One region of the Streptomyces sp. NPDC049541 genome, then DNA from elsewhere that is predicted to be linked to it. Evidence: riboswitches for the same ligand, from Rfam matches in the RefSeq annotation. Region 1 holds a riboswitch; each other region holds the start of a gene.

Region 1 (4,048 bases):
GGGAGCAGGCCGTCAGGGGCCGCAGCATCCAGATGACCGGATTCGTCACCCCGACGGGGCAGGGCGGCGGCTGGTATCTCACCCGGATCATCTTCACCTGCTGCGCGGCGGACTCCCAGTCGGTCAAGGTCCGCATGTACGGGACCGCCGCACTGCCGGCCAACACCTGGGTGGCCGTCACCGGGACCTGGCACCCCAAGGGCACGCTCGGCACGAAGTCCGCGACGGCGGCCCTCGACGTCCACCGCGCCGAGCGCGTCTCCCCGCCGGTCAACGCCTACACGGACGACCTTCCGCTCACGCCTTCGTGAGGGCGGATCCAGCTCCTCGAACAGGGTCGACGACGGCGGCAGCGATCCTGAACCGTTCGTCGAGCGCCCACCAGATCTCGTCCAACAGGCCCGGCCCGTTCCCGGCGTCGACCGTGACCTCGGTGAAAGGAGCGGCAACCAAGACCTGTTCGCCGTCGGAGTCGTAGGTGGTCAGCAGGACCGCCTCGCCCGGTTGCAGATCCTGTACGGCGAGGGTCATCACGTTGCTGGTCGGGCGTGCGGCGCGGCTGGGACGGGCGGCCCCGAAGACGGTGGTGCGTCCGCCGTCGCGGCTGATCAGCGCCGTGAGGCGGGAGGTGCGGATCGGGGGGTCGGGTTCGTACTCGAAGCCGCTGACCGCCTCGGTCGGCGAGGCTCCCGCCCTGAGCCGTTCCGCGGCCTGGGACACCTGCTCTCCGTTGCCCAGCACCAGCCAGTCTCGCGTGGTCGTGGCGGCGGCGTAGTGACGCAGGGGATCGCGCACTTTGGGGATGAGCGGCCCCACCACGAGGTCGTCGTCGATCAGCCGGAGCGCGCGCTCGCGTGAGGCCGGGCTGCGGCCGGTGAGGAAGTAGCCGCCCAGCACGGCCCCGGAGCGGGTGCGGGCGCACAGGACTCCGCGGCCGGGGTAGGGGTTGGCGGACAACAGGTCATGAAGGGTTGGCATGCTGATGCGCTTTCTGGTCGGGGGGAGGGGCCGGCAAGGCGTCGCTCAGTGGTGGAAGAGCCTGAGGCCGGTCCGGACCAGGGCGATCCCGTGCTCGCGGCAGGCGTCCTCGACCTCCGCGGAGCGGATCGATCCGCCCGGCTCGGCGATGTGGTCGACACCGTGCCGCTGTGCGTGGTCGACGTTGTCGCGGAACGGCAGAGCACCGTCCGAGACGAACGCGACCCCTTTCAGGCGTGCCGTCCACTCGGCGCGGCTGCCGGCCGTGAACTCCGGCACCGGCTGCGACAGTGCGGCGGACAACCTGGCCCTCTCGTCCGCCGTGAGGTCACCCTCGATGAAGCGGATCTGCCAGTTGACCCGGTCCTGGCGCCGGACGCCCGGCCGGAAGGCGAGCGCGCGCACCACCGGATGGCGCCGCAGCCACCAGGTGTCGGCCTTCGCCCCCGCAAGCCGTGTGCAGTCGACACGGGACTGCTGTCCCGCGCCGATGCCCAGTGTCGCCCCGTCACGCACGAAGCACACCGAGTTCGACTGCGTGTGGCGCAGCACCACCAGGCCCAGCAGAAGGTCTTCCACGGCCGTCGCGGGAAGTGTGCCGCACACGACGTTCTCCAACAGCGTTTCCGCACACGGCACTTCGTCCCGCTGCTGACTCAGCCGCAGACCGAAGACCTCGCGCGTCTCCCGCTCCGGCGGCACAAAGGCCGGATCCGCCTCCAGGACGAGGAAGCGGCCGTTCTTCTTCCTGCCGAGTCCGCCGACGGTGCCCGGCGCATAGCCGGGCGCGACGATGCCGTCGCACACGACGGGGGCCAGCAGTTCGGCGAGCTCCTCGTCGACCGGGTGCGACACGGCGGCGAAGTCCCCGTAGGACGACTTCGGGTCCGCGTCCCGCGCGCGCAGATACGCACTGGTCAGGGCACCGACCTCGGCCTGGTCGACACCGTGGAGCCGTGCCGTCACCTCGTCGACGGGCCCGGCCACGGCCGCACCGGCGGGTGAGACGTGCTTGAAGGAAGCGGCCGCCGGCCGGCCGAGGGAGCGGCTCGCCTCCCGTACCAGCTGCCAGCCGTTCAGGGCGTCGAGCAGGTTGATGTACGACGGGCTTCCATGCACCACCCGAACCGGCCACCGGCCGGGCCGCACCGGAGTGGCATCCGCCTGCTGCTGCGGGTTCATTCCGTACCGCAGATCCACGTCATGGCCTCCTCAGCGGGAACATCACTGACGGAGGCGCCCAGGCGGTCGACGCTCACGCTGAACCACGGCCGCTCCCCGGTGGTCGTCCACCCTCGCCAGTCGCGGCCGGACCTGACTCTACCGGCAACACATGACCGGCAGGGCCCGTCATCCCGTCCCGCTCCGGTGGCAGAATCGGCCGCGTGGACCGGGGGATCCTCGAGCGCGAGCCCGAGCTGGCACGGCTGGCCACGGCCGCACGGGAGGCGGCCGACGGGGCCGGTTCGGTGCTGCTCGTCTTCGGTGAGGCCGGAATAGGCAAGTCCAGCCTGGTCAGAGCCATGCCCGACCGGCTCCCAGGGCAGGCCCGCGTGCTAGTCGGACAGTGCGACGACCTCGCCACCCGGCGCCCCCTCGGGCCGTTCCGCGACCTCGTCGGCAGCGTCGGCGCCGAACTCGCCCGCGCGGTCACCGAGGGCGGCGACCGCCACCGCGTCTACGAGGCCCTGCACGGAGAGCTGGCCGTGACCCCGCACCCTGCGGTACTCGTCGTCGAGGACGTGCACTGGGCCGACGAGGCCTCCCTGGACGCCCTGCGTTTCCTCGTCCGGCGCATGGAGCGGCTGCCCGCCCTGCTCGTCCTCACCTACCGCGACGACGAGCTGAGCCGCGGACACCCCCTGCGCCACCTCCTCGGCCAGGTCTCCCGCGCACCCCGCGTGCACCGCCTGCCCCTGGCCAGGCTGTCACTCGACGCCGTCCGCACGCTCAGCGCGGCCGGCCGGCTCGACCCGGCCCAGGTCTACGAAGTCACCTCCGGGAACCCCTTCTTCGTCGCCGAGGTCCTCGCCTCCGGCGGCACCGGGGGAGTGCCCCCGACCGTCGTCGACGCCGTGCTCGCCCGGCTGCGCGGACTGGAACCCGCCGTCGTCGACGCACTGGAGCAGCTCGCCGTCGTCCCCTCGGCGGTCGAACGCCCACTGGTCGACGCGCTGCTCAAAGGCGGGGTGACCGTCCTTGCGGCGGCCGAGCAGCGCGGGCTGCTGGCCGTGAGCCCGGACCGGGTGGCCTTCCGGCACGAGCTGATCCGGCGGGCGGTCGCCGACTCCGTGCCCACCGCCCGGCGCATCGACCTCGACCGCAACGTCCTCGCGGCCCTGGTGGCCCGGCCAGGTTCCGACGCCGCCCGCATCGTCCACCACGCCGCCCAGGCCGGCGACCAGGACGCCATCGCCCGCTACGGACCCGACGCCGCCCGCGACGCCGCGGGAGCCGGCGCGCACCGCGAGGCCGCCGCCCAACTGCGCCTCGTCCTGCAGCAACGGCACCGCTACCCTCCGCCCGACCTCGCCGACCTGCTCGAACGCCATGCTGTGGAGAGCTACACCATCGCCGACTCGGCCGCCGCCGTGACCGCCCAGCGCGAGGCGGTCGCCCTGCGCCGCTCCCTCGGCGACACCTTCGCCCTCGGCGCCGACCTGCGCTGGCTCTCCCGTATCCACTGGTGGGCCGGGGACGCCGACGAGGCGCAGGAGGCCGCCCGTGAGGCCGTCGCCGTCCTGGAACACGCGGGCGACGACCGGCTGCTGGCCCTTGCGGTCAGCAACATCGCCCAGCTGCGGATGCTGTCCGATCGCTATCCCGAGGCCGTCGAACACGCCGAACGGGCCATCGTGCTAGCGCAGAAGACCCAGGACGCTGCGATCCTCTCGCACGCCCTCAACAACATGGGCACGGCCCGCTGGCGCGGCGGAGACCCCGGCGGGCGCCGCCAGCTGGAGGAGAGCCTCGAGGTCGCCCTGGACGCCGGGGAGGTCGAGCACGCCTGCCGCGCCTACGCCAATCTCATCTGGACCCTGCTCGACCACCTGCAGTACGCGGAGGCGGA
Region 2 (4,048 bases), on a different contig from region 1:
GCGGCGGGTGGCGGTGCTGGTCCGCGTCAACCTTCCGGTCGCGGACGGGGCACTGGCGGGCAGCTCACTGGCGATGGGAGGCCGCCCGACACCGTTCGGCCTGGACCCGGCACAGGCCGTCGACGTCGTACGGGCGCTCGCCGACGGAACGTATCCGCACCTCGAACTACGGGGTGTGCACGCCCACCTGGCCAGTGGCCTGGAGGCGGGCGAACAGCTGGCGGTGGCCGAGTCCGTGGTGTCCTGGGCGACGGGCCTCGGTGTTCCGCTCGCCGAAGTCAACGTCGGCGGCGGGATGACCGTCGACTACACCGATCCGGAACGCCGCTTCGACTGGGCCGCCTACGGCAGCGGGCTCGCCGGTCTGACCGAGGCGCACCCCGAGCTGACCCTGCGCATCGAGCCGGGGCGGGCGCTGACGGCGTACTGCGGCTGGTACGCCACCGAGGTGCTGGACGTGAAGCGCAGCCACGGCGAGGACTTCGCGGTGGTCCGCGGGGGCACCCACCATCTGCGGACGCCGGCGACGAAGGGGCACGACCAGCCCTGTTCGGTGCTGAAGGTGGACGCCTGGCCGCACCCGTGGCCGCGCTCGGCCGCCGAAGGCGAGCGGGTCACCCTGGCCGGGCAGCTGTGCACCCCGAAGGACGTCCTGGCCCGCCGCGCCTGCACGCCGGGGCTCAGGGCCGGCGACCGGGTGGTGTTCTCGCTCGCGGGCGCCTATGCGTGGAACATCTCGCACCATGACTTCCTGATGCACCCCCGGCCCGGTTTCCACTTCCTTCACCCTTCAACCGCCGGGCTGTGATCAGGTCACCGGCCCAGCGAAAGGGCCGCCCTCTCCGGGCGGCCCTTTCGCTGTGGGGGGACGTTCGATGCGGCGTCGGCGGGGTTACAGGGCCCCCGGGAACCCGCTGGCGGCTCCCATGCGGGCGACCCGGTCCAGCTGCTCGAGGTTGTTGAGGCGGTTCAGGTGCCGCAGCTGCTCGGAGGGGCGCGGCACCTCGGCCCTGCGCTCCGCCGGGATGCCGCTCTGGGCGAGCGAGTCGAGCGTGGCGATCGGGTTGAGCTCGCTGGCGTCCTTGTTCTGGATGGTCGCGTCGGACGCGCAGGCGAGCGGCGCGGCAAGGGCGGTGATTCCTGCGGCGAGACCAACGGCGGCGACGATACGTCGTGTTGAGATCATGCTTCCCACAACGTCACCAGGCCCGCGACGGTCACGGCCGCGCCCCGGCGCTCACCCATCAGGGGCAGTGCTCCGGTTGCGCTTGCCGAGGCTGCCGCGGCGGAGGAGCCTCGAAGGAGAGGTACTTCGCGGCCCGCAGCTCCTCGGGTCGCGGCCCTCGAAGGAGGTCATGATGGGCACCACGGCAACTCCCGGCTTCAGCGCGGACACCCTGCGCAAGGGGATCGAAGGACACACTGCGGCGGATCTTCTGTCGCTCTATGCGGACGACGCGCAGATACGCATCGTGGACCGCAACACCCAGCCCAGCCAGCCCAAGGTCCTGCGCGGTCGCCAGGAGATCGGCGCGATGTTCGAGGACATCTACAGCCGCGACATGACGCACCACGTGGACCAGTGCATCGTTCAGGGCGACCACGCCGCCTACAGCCAGTCCTGCCAGTACGCGGACGGAACGCGTGTCCTGGCCGAATCGATGATCACGCTGCGGGACGGCAAGATCGCCGAAGAGGTCCTGATCCAGGCATGGGACGAGTAGGACGCAGAACCGCGAGGGTCCAGGTCACCTCGCGGTCGCCCTGGACCTTCTCGGCAGCCCGGTGACAGCGGCTGCTGACCGCTGTGGCGGCTCGGCTAGTCTGAGGGCGGGCCGTGACTGGCGCTGAGGTGGAGCACCACCGGGGAGCGGCCACGCGGAGTCGATGCCGTGCGCCTGGGCGACACGTCACACCAGCCCAGGAGTGGATCATGCCCCAGGCCCGGCTCATCGACGGCACCTCCCTTGCCCGGCGCATCGTCGAGGACACCGCCAAGCGGGCGGCCGACCTCACCGCACGGACGGGAACGGCGCCCTGTCTGGCGACGGTTCTGGTCGGCGAGGACCCCGCCTCCGTCACCTATGTCCGGATGAAGCGCAACCGCTGCCGCAAGGCCGGTATCGAGTCGCGCCAGGTGGAACTTCCCGCCGCCACGACGACCGAGGAACTCGTCGGCGCTCTGCGCTCCCTGTCGAGCGACCCTGCTGTGCACGGCATTCTGCTGCAGCACCCGATGGGCGAGCACATCGACGAGCGGGCCGCGTTCGAGGCGATCGCGCCCGAGAAGGACGTCGACGGCGTCACCTTCGCCTCGTTCGCGACGATGAGCTTCGGCCTGCCGGGCTTCGTGTCGTGCACGCCGGGCGGCATCATGCGGCTGCTCGACGAGTACGGCGTCGACCCGTCCGGGAAGCGGGCCGTGGTCGTGGGCCGCAGCGCCATCCTCGGCAAGCCGGCCGGCATGCTGCTGCTCGCCCGCGACGCCACGGTGACGTACTGCCACTCCCGTACCCGGGACCTGTCCTCGGTCGTGCGGGAGGCGGACATCGTGGTCGCCGCCGTGGGGCGGCCGCGGCTGATCCGAGGCGAGGACATCAAGCCCGGCGCTGTCGTGATCGACGCCGGTTACAACCCGGGCAACGTCGGCGACGTCGACTTCGACTCGGCCGTGGAGCGGGCCGGTCTGATCACTCCGGTGCCGGGCGGTGTCGGTCCGATGACGATCGCCACGCTGCTGGAGCAGACCGTGGCTGCCGCCGCCCGGCAGCTCGGAGTGTGATCAGCGCATCCAGGCGCTGTAGTCCATGACATCGCCGGCCTTGACGCCGTACTCCGGCTCCGCCCTGGTGAAGACGGTCTCCAGGCCGAGGACCGCACCGGTGGACGGCTGCATGATCAGCATCCGCCGGTAGCCCGCGCCCTGGTACTCGTACGCCTGGCCTGGCCGCCCGAGCCGGTCCGTGACCTGGCCGACCGGCCGCAGCCCCCCGGTGCCCGCGAGAAGCCTGGCCAGCGTCGCGGACTCGCGGGCCCCGAGGGTCCAGTGGTCGAGCAACTCCGCGACGGCGTCGAGGAGTTCGGGGGTCGTCAGCCTGGTGCGGGTGTATGCGGCCTCCTGGAGATAGGCCCGCAGCCGCGCCGTGTCGTTCGGCGGGGGCGACTCGGGCGGCGCGTCGCTCCAGCTGGGCGGAAACGTCCGGCTGCTGATGACATGGCCGTCCTCGACCAGGTGCGGATCGCCGCCGTCGTCGCGCAGGACCGGCCGGCCGGGGTGGCGGGGGTCGGTCGCCACCACGAGCTCGGTGTGGCTGCCGTCGGCCTTCCAGCGCACGACGCGCTCCTCGGGAAGCGTGATCGGGGGCTTGTCCTCGCTCATGCCGAGGCTCCAGGACTGCACATGCGTGCCCTTGCGCAGCTTCGGCGCATCCTCCGCCGTGGCCTGCCGCTGTGCACGGTCGGCCAGTTCCTCCAGGGGTACGGGGGTGGAGTCGGCCTGGACGACCAGCGGGCGGGGTGCGGCGACCGCGGGCGCGGTGCCGGGGCCGCTGAGCAGCACTGTCAGCGCGGTCGTGGCGACGACGGCGGTGGCGGCGAGGCTCCAGAGGAGCCGGGTGCGGCGGCGGCCCGTGGGGCGTTCGTGCAGCAGCCGGTTGAGCCGGCGTTCGGCGTGGTGGTCGAGGGGGCCGTCTCCGTAGTGAGGGCCGTCGGCCGGCACCGGGTTGGCGCGGCGCAGGAGTTCGAGTTCGTCAGCCATGGCCGTGTTCCTTCGAGGAGGTCGCGTCGGCGGAGGTCGCAGGGGACCGCGGGGGACCCATACGGTCTATCTCGGCTCTCAGCCGCCGCCGGGCACGGTGCAGCCGCATCGATGCGGCCCTCGGTCCACAGCCGAGGGCGACGGCGACCTCGTCGATGCCCAGTTCCTCCCATGCCGTCAGGCGCAGCACCTCCCGGTCGGTCTCGGACAGCCGGGCCAAAGCCTCGTGCACCCAGCCGCCCGGGGTTTCCGCGTCGGGGCTCGCCACGATCTGCCGGCCGTGAGCGGTCT
Region 3 (4,048 bases), on a different contig from region 1:
ACCGCGTAGATCGGGATCGACCGCAGGGCGGCGATCTGAAAGAGGAACCCCAGCCCGTCCAGCGCCAGCCCGGCCAGATACCGCCACTGCCTGAGGGCCCGCAGCAGCAGCGCCGCCTCCCCGCCCCCACCCGTACCGGCCGACCGCGTGGCAACCGCCTGCAAAACCGTCGCGGTACCGAAGCAGACCGCCGCGCCCAGCGCGCACACCATCCCAAAGATCACAAAGTGACTGTAGGGGAGACGCACAGGAAGCGGCGATGCCCCGGCATCCGCTCGCACCGATCTAATGCTTCACATACCTACGCAAGGTCCCAGAACGCCACCGTTTCATCGCCCCCGTCGAGCCGCTCAGATCCCGAGCACCGCCCGCAACTGCGCGAGCCCCCAGTCCAGGTCCTCCTTCGCGATCACCAACGGCGGCGCGATCCGCACCGTCGGCCCATGGGTGTCCTTCACCAGCACCCCGCGCTCCATCAGCTTCTCGGACACCTCCCGCCCGGTGCCGTACCGCGGCGCGATGTCGATGCCCGCCCACAGCCCCCGCCCGCGCACCGCCCGCACCCGGCCCGTGCCGGTCAACGCCCCCAGTTCCCGGTGCAGATGACCGCCCAGCTCCGCGGACCGCGCCTGGAACTCGCCCGTCCGCAGCATCGCGATCACCTCCAGCGCCACCGCACAGGCCAGCGGATTCCCGCCGAACGTCGAACCGTGCTCACCGGGCCGGAACACTCCGAGCACCTCGGCCGACGACACCACCGCCGACACCGGCACGATCCCGCCGCCCAGCGCCTTGCCGAGCACATACACATCCGGCACCACGCCCTCGTGCTCGCACGCGAAGGTCTTTCCGGTCCGGCCGAGGCCCGACTGGATCTCGTCCGCCACGAACAGCACGTTCCGTTCGCGCGTCAGCTCCCGCACCGCGGGCAGATAGCCGGCGGGCGGCACCAGCACCCCCGCCTCGCCCTGGATCGGCTCCAGCAGCACCGCCACCGTGTTCTCCGTGACCGCCGACCGCATCGCCGTCAGATCCCCGTACGGCACGATCTCGAAGCCCGGCGTGTACGGACCGAAGTCCGCCCGGGCCTCCGGGTCGGTGGAGAAGCTGACGAGGGTCGTCGTGCGGCCGTGGAAGTTGTTGCCCGCGACCACGATCTTCGCCATCTCCGCGGGCACGCCCTTGACCCGGTAGCCCCATTTCCGGGCCGTCTTCACGGCCGTCTCCACCGCTTCCGCGCCGGTGTTCATCGGCAGTACCAGCTCCATACCGCACAGCTCGGCGAGTTCGGAGCAGAAGGCCGCGAACCGGTCGTGATGAAACGCCCTCGACGTCAGCGTCACCCGCTCCAGCTGCGCCTTCGCCGCCTCCACCAGCCGCCGGTTGCGATGCCCGAAGTTGAGTGCCGAGTAACCGGCCAGCAGGTCCAGATACCGCCTCCCCTCCACATCCGTCATCCACGCCCCGTCCGCGGAGGCGACGACCACGGGCAGCGGGTGGTAGTTGTGCGCGCTGTGCGCGTCGGCGGCGGCGATGAGCGCGTCCGTCGTGGTCACGGGACCTCCCGGTGGTGTGGCGGTTGCAGCGGCCCCCTCTTCCTATGGTCGCTCGCATGGTGGACGCGGGACCTGCGCTCTCCGGCGTGGCCGGTAGGCTGATCGACGGGTCGTGACTGGCGCGCAAGGATGGGACGGACCATCGGGGAGCGACCCATGCGTGACCGAGTGCCGTGCGCCTGGGCCAGACCGAGAACCGTGACCGCTTGCACGCCACGCCACCCGGAGGCCGACGACATGTCAGAGCAGCAGCCCCTCTCCACCGAGTCCACCGCCTTCCGTGCCGCCCTCGACGTGATCCGCGCCGTCGAGCCGCGCGTCGCCGACGCCATCGGCCAGGAGGTCCACGACCAGCGCGAGATGCTCAAGCTGATCGCCTCCGAGAACTACGCCTCCCCGGCCACCCTCCTCGCGATGGGCAACTGGTTCAGCGACAAGTACGCCGAGGGCACCATCGGCCGCCGCTTCTACGCAGGCTGCCGCAACGTCGACACCGTCGAGTCGCTCGCCGCCGAACACGCCAAGGAGCTCTTCGGCGCCCGCCACGCCTACGTCCAGCCGCACTCCGGCATCGACGCCAACCTCGTCGCCTTCTGGTCCGTCCTCGCCGACCGCGTCGAGGCCCCCTTCCTGGAGAAGACGGGCGCCCGCCAGGTCAACGACCTCACCGAGGCCGACTGGGCCGAACTCCGCCAGGCCTTCGGCAACCAGCGCATGCTCGGCATGTCCCTGGACGCCGGCGGACACCTCACCCACGGCTTCCGCCCGAACATCTCCGGCAAGATGTTCGACCAGCGCTCCTACGGCACCGACCCCGCCACCGGCCTCATCGACTACGAGGCCCTGCGCGTCTCGGCCCGCGAGTTCAAGCCGCTGATCATCGTCGCCGGCTACTCCGCCTACCCGCGGCTGGTGAACTTCCGCATCATGCGGGAGATCGCCGACGAGGTCGGGGCGACCCTGATGGTGGACATGGCGCACTTCGCCGGCCTGGTCGCGGGCAAGGTGCTGACCGGCGACTTCGACCCGGTCCCGCACGCCCAGATCGTCACCACCACCACCCACAAGTCGCTGCGCGGCCCGCGCGGCGGCATGGTCCTGTGCGACGACTCCCTCAAGGACCAGGTCGACCGCGGCTGCCCGATGGTCCTCGGCGGCCCGCTCCCGCACGTCATGGCCGCCAAGGCGGTCGCCTTCGCCGAGGCGCGTCAGCCCTCGTTCCGGGACTACGCCCAGCGCATCGTCGACAACTCCCGCGCGCTGGCGGAGGGCCTGATCCGCCGCGGCGCCACCCTCGTCACCGGTGGCACGGACAACCACCTCAACCTCATCGACGTGGCCACCTCCTACGGCCTGACCGGCCGCCAGGCCGAGGCGGCCCTGCTCGACTCGGGCATCGTCACCAACCGCAACGCCATCCCCGCCGACCCCAACGGCGCCTGGTACACCTCCGGCATCCGCATCGGCACCCCCGCCCTGACCACGCGCGGCCTGGGCACCGCCGAGATGGACGAGGTCGCGGGCCTGATCGACCGCGTCCTCACCACCGCCGAGCCGGGCACCACCAAGTCGGGCGCCCCGTCCAAGGCGCAGCACGTCCTCGACCCGAAGATCGCCGACGAGATCTCCCGCCGCGCCACCGACCTCGTGGCCGGCTTCCCGCTGTACCCGGAGATCGACCTGGGCTGACCAGCGCCCTCTCTTGAGTTGTCAAAGATCGATGGCGTTCGGAGATCGGTGAGGCTCAGCGACCGGTGACGCTCAGAGCTCGATGAGTTCCTGGCGTGGTTCCTCCCGCGGCGGTCCGGCACCCTGCCGGGCCGCCGCGCGGCGTATCAGCAGCGCCCCGCCCGCCCCGACCACGAGCCCAAGAGCCGCCCCGGGCACCGCCCACCGGACACCGCTCCGTGCGGCCCCCTGCCCGGCGGCCCCGTCACCGCCGGTGCCGCTCCCGCCGGGCCCGGCCGCCCCGTCGCCCAGGCCGCTCAGCACTTTCGCCTGCTCCAGCTGCACAAACACCGAGCGGGGTGCCCGATGCCAGCGGATGTCGTCGTCCTGCACGGCCGGTGCGGGATCGGTGCGTATCCAGGGCGTGCCGTCCGCCGCCACGAACAGCTGGTCCTGGCGCTCGACGGCCACGTCACCGCCCGGCGGACGCGTCGTCTGCGGCCAGCCCCCGACGCCCGTCAGCCCCCAGACCACCGTGAAGGCCACCGGTGGATGGCGCCCCTCGACCCAGGCGTCCGGCACCCGCTCCGTCCCCGCGTAGGTGGGCCGTAACAGCTGCCGCAGCCGGGCGAAGGCCGGCTCGCCGGACCGCAGCACCGTCGTCCGCCCGGTGCCGCCCGCGACGATCATCGCCAGGTCGGGGACGTCCCGGACCTGTGCCTGGGCCGCCGCGCCCGCCCCGCCGGATGCCGCGGCCAGCGGCATTCCGCACAGGGCCACCGCCACCACCGCCGTGAAGAGAGCGGCGACCCGCACCCTCGCCC

What was found. Region 1 has a riboswitch for ZMP and ZTP ahead of ACIBW9_RS09375 (phosphoribosylaminoimidazolecarboxamide formyltransferase). Riboswitches for the same ligand answer to the same signal wherever they lie in the genome.
Region 2: it holds a riboswitch for ZMP and ZTP, as region 1 does, so the genes downstream of both, ACIBW9_RS27400 (bifunctional 5,10-methylenetetrahydrofolate dehydrogenase/5,10-methenyltetrahydrofolate cyclohydrolase) here and ACIBW9_RS09375 (phosphoribosylaminoimidazolecarboxamide formyltransferase) in region 1, are expected to answer to the same signal.
Region 3: it holds a riboswitch for ZMP and ZTP, as region 1 does, so the genes downstream of both, ACIBW9_RS20360 (glycine hydroxymethyltransferase) here and ACIBW9_RS09375 (phosphoribosylaminoimidazolecarboxamide formyltransferase) in region 1, are expected to answer to the same signal.

The regions. Positions count from the first base shown of each region.
Region 1 is NZ_JBITLY010000002.1:493,542-497,589, forward strand. It holds gene ACIBW9_RS09365 (TIGR03943 family putative permease subunit) at 1-311, shown strand, start outside; gene ACIBW9_RS09370 (IMP cyclohydrolase) at 298-978, opposite strand; gene ACIBW9_RS09375 (phosphoribosylaminoimidazolecarboxamide formyltransferase) at 1,024-2,178, opposite strand; ZMP/ZTP riboswitch at 2,210-2,294, opposite strand; gene ACIBW9_RS09380 (ATP-binding protein) at 2,364-4,048, shown strand, end outside.
Region 2 is NZ_JBITLY010000007.1:398,293-402,340, reverse strand. It holds gene ACIBW9_RS27415 (type III PLP-dependent enzyme) at 1-808, shown strand, start outside; gene ACIBW9_RS27410 (hypothetical protein) at 893-1,186, opposite strand; gene ACIBW9_RS27405 (nuclear transport factor 2 family protein) at 1,359-1,724, shown strand; ZMP/ZTP riboswitch at 1,828-1,911, shown strand; gene ACIBW9_RS27400 (bifunctional 5,10-methylenetetrahydrofolate dehydrogenase/5,10-methenyltetrahydrofolate cyclohydrolase) at 1,934-2,782, shown strand; gene ACIBW9_RS27395 (CU044_5270 family protein) at 2,783-3,757, opposite strand; gene ACIBW9_RS27390 (RNA polymerase sigma factor) at 3,750-4,048, opposite strand, start outside.
Region 3 is NZ_JBITLY010000005.1:230,228-234,275, forward strand. It holds gene ACIBW9_RS20350 (hypothetical protein) at 1-212, opposite strand, end outside; gene rocD (ornithine--oxo-acid transaminase) at 351-1,556, opposite strand; ZMP/ZTP riboswitch at 1,659-1,748, shown strand; gene ACIBW9_RS20360 (glycine hydroxymethyltransferase) at 1,794-3,245, shown strand; gene ACIBW9_RS20365 (hypothetical protein) at 3,318-3,989, opposite strand.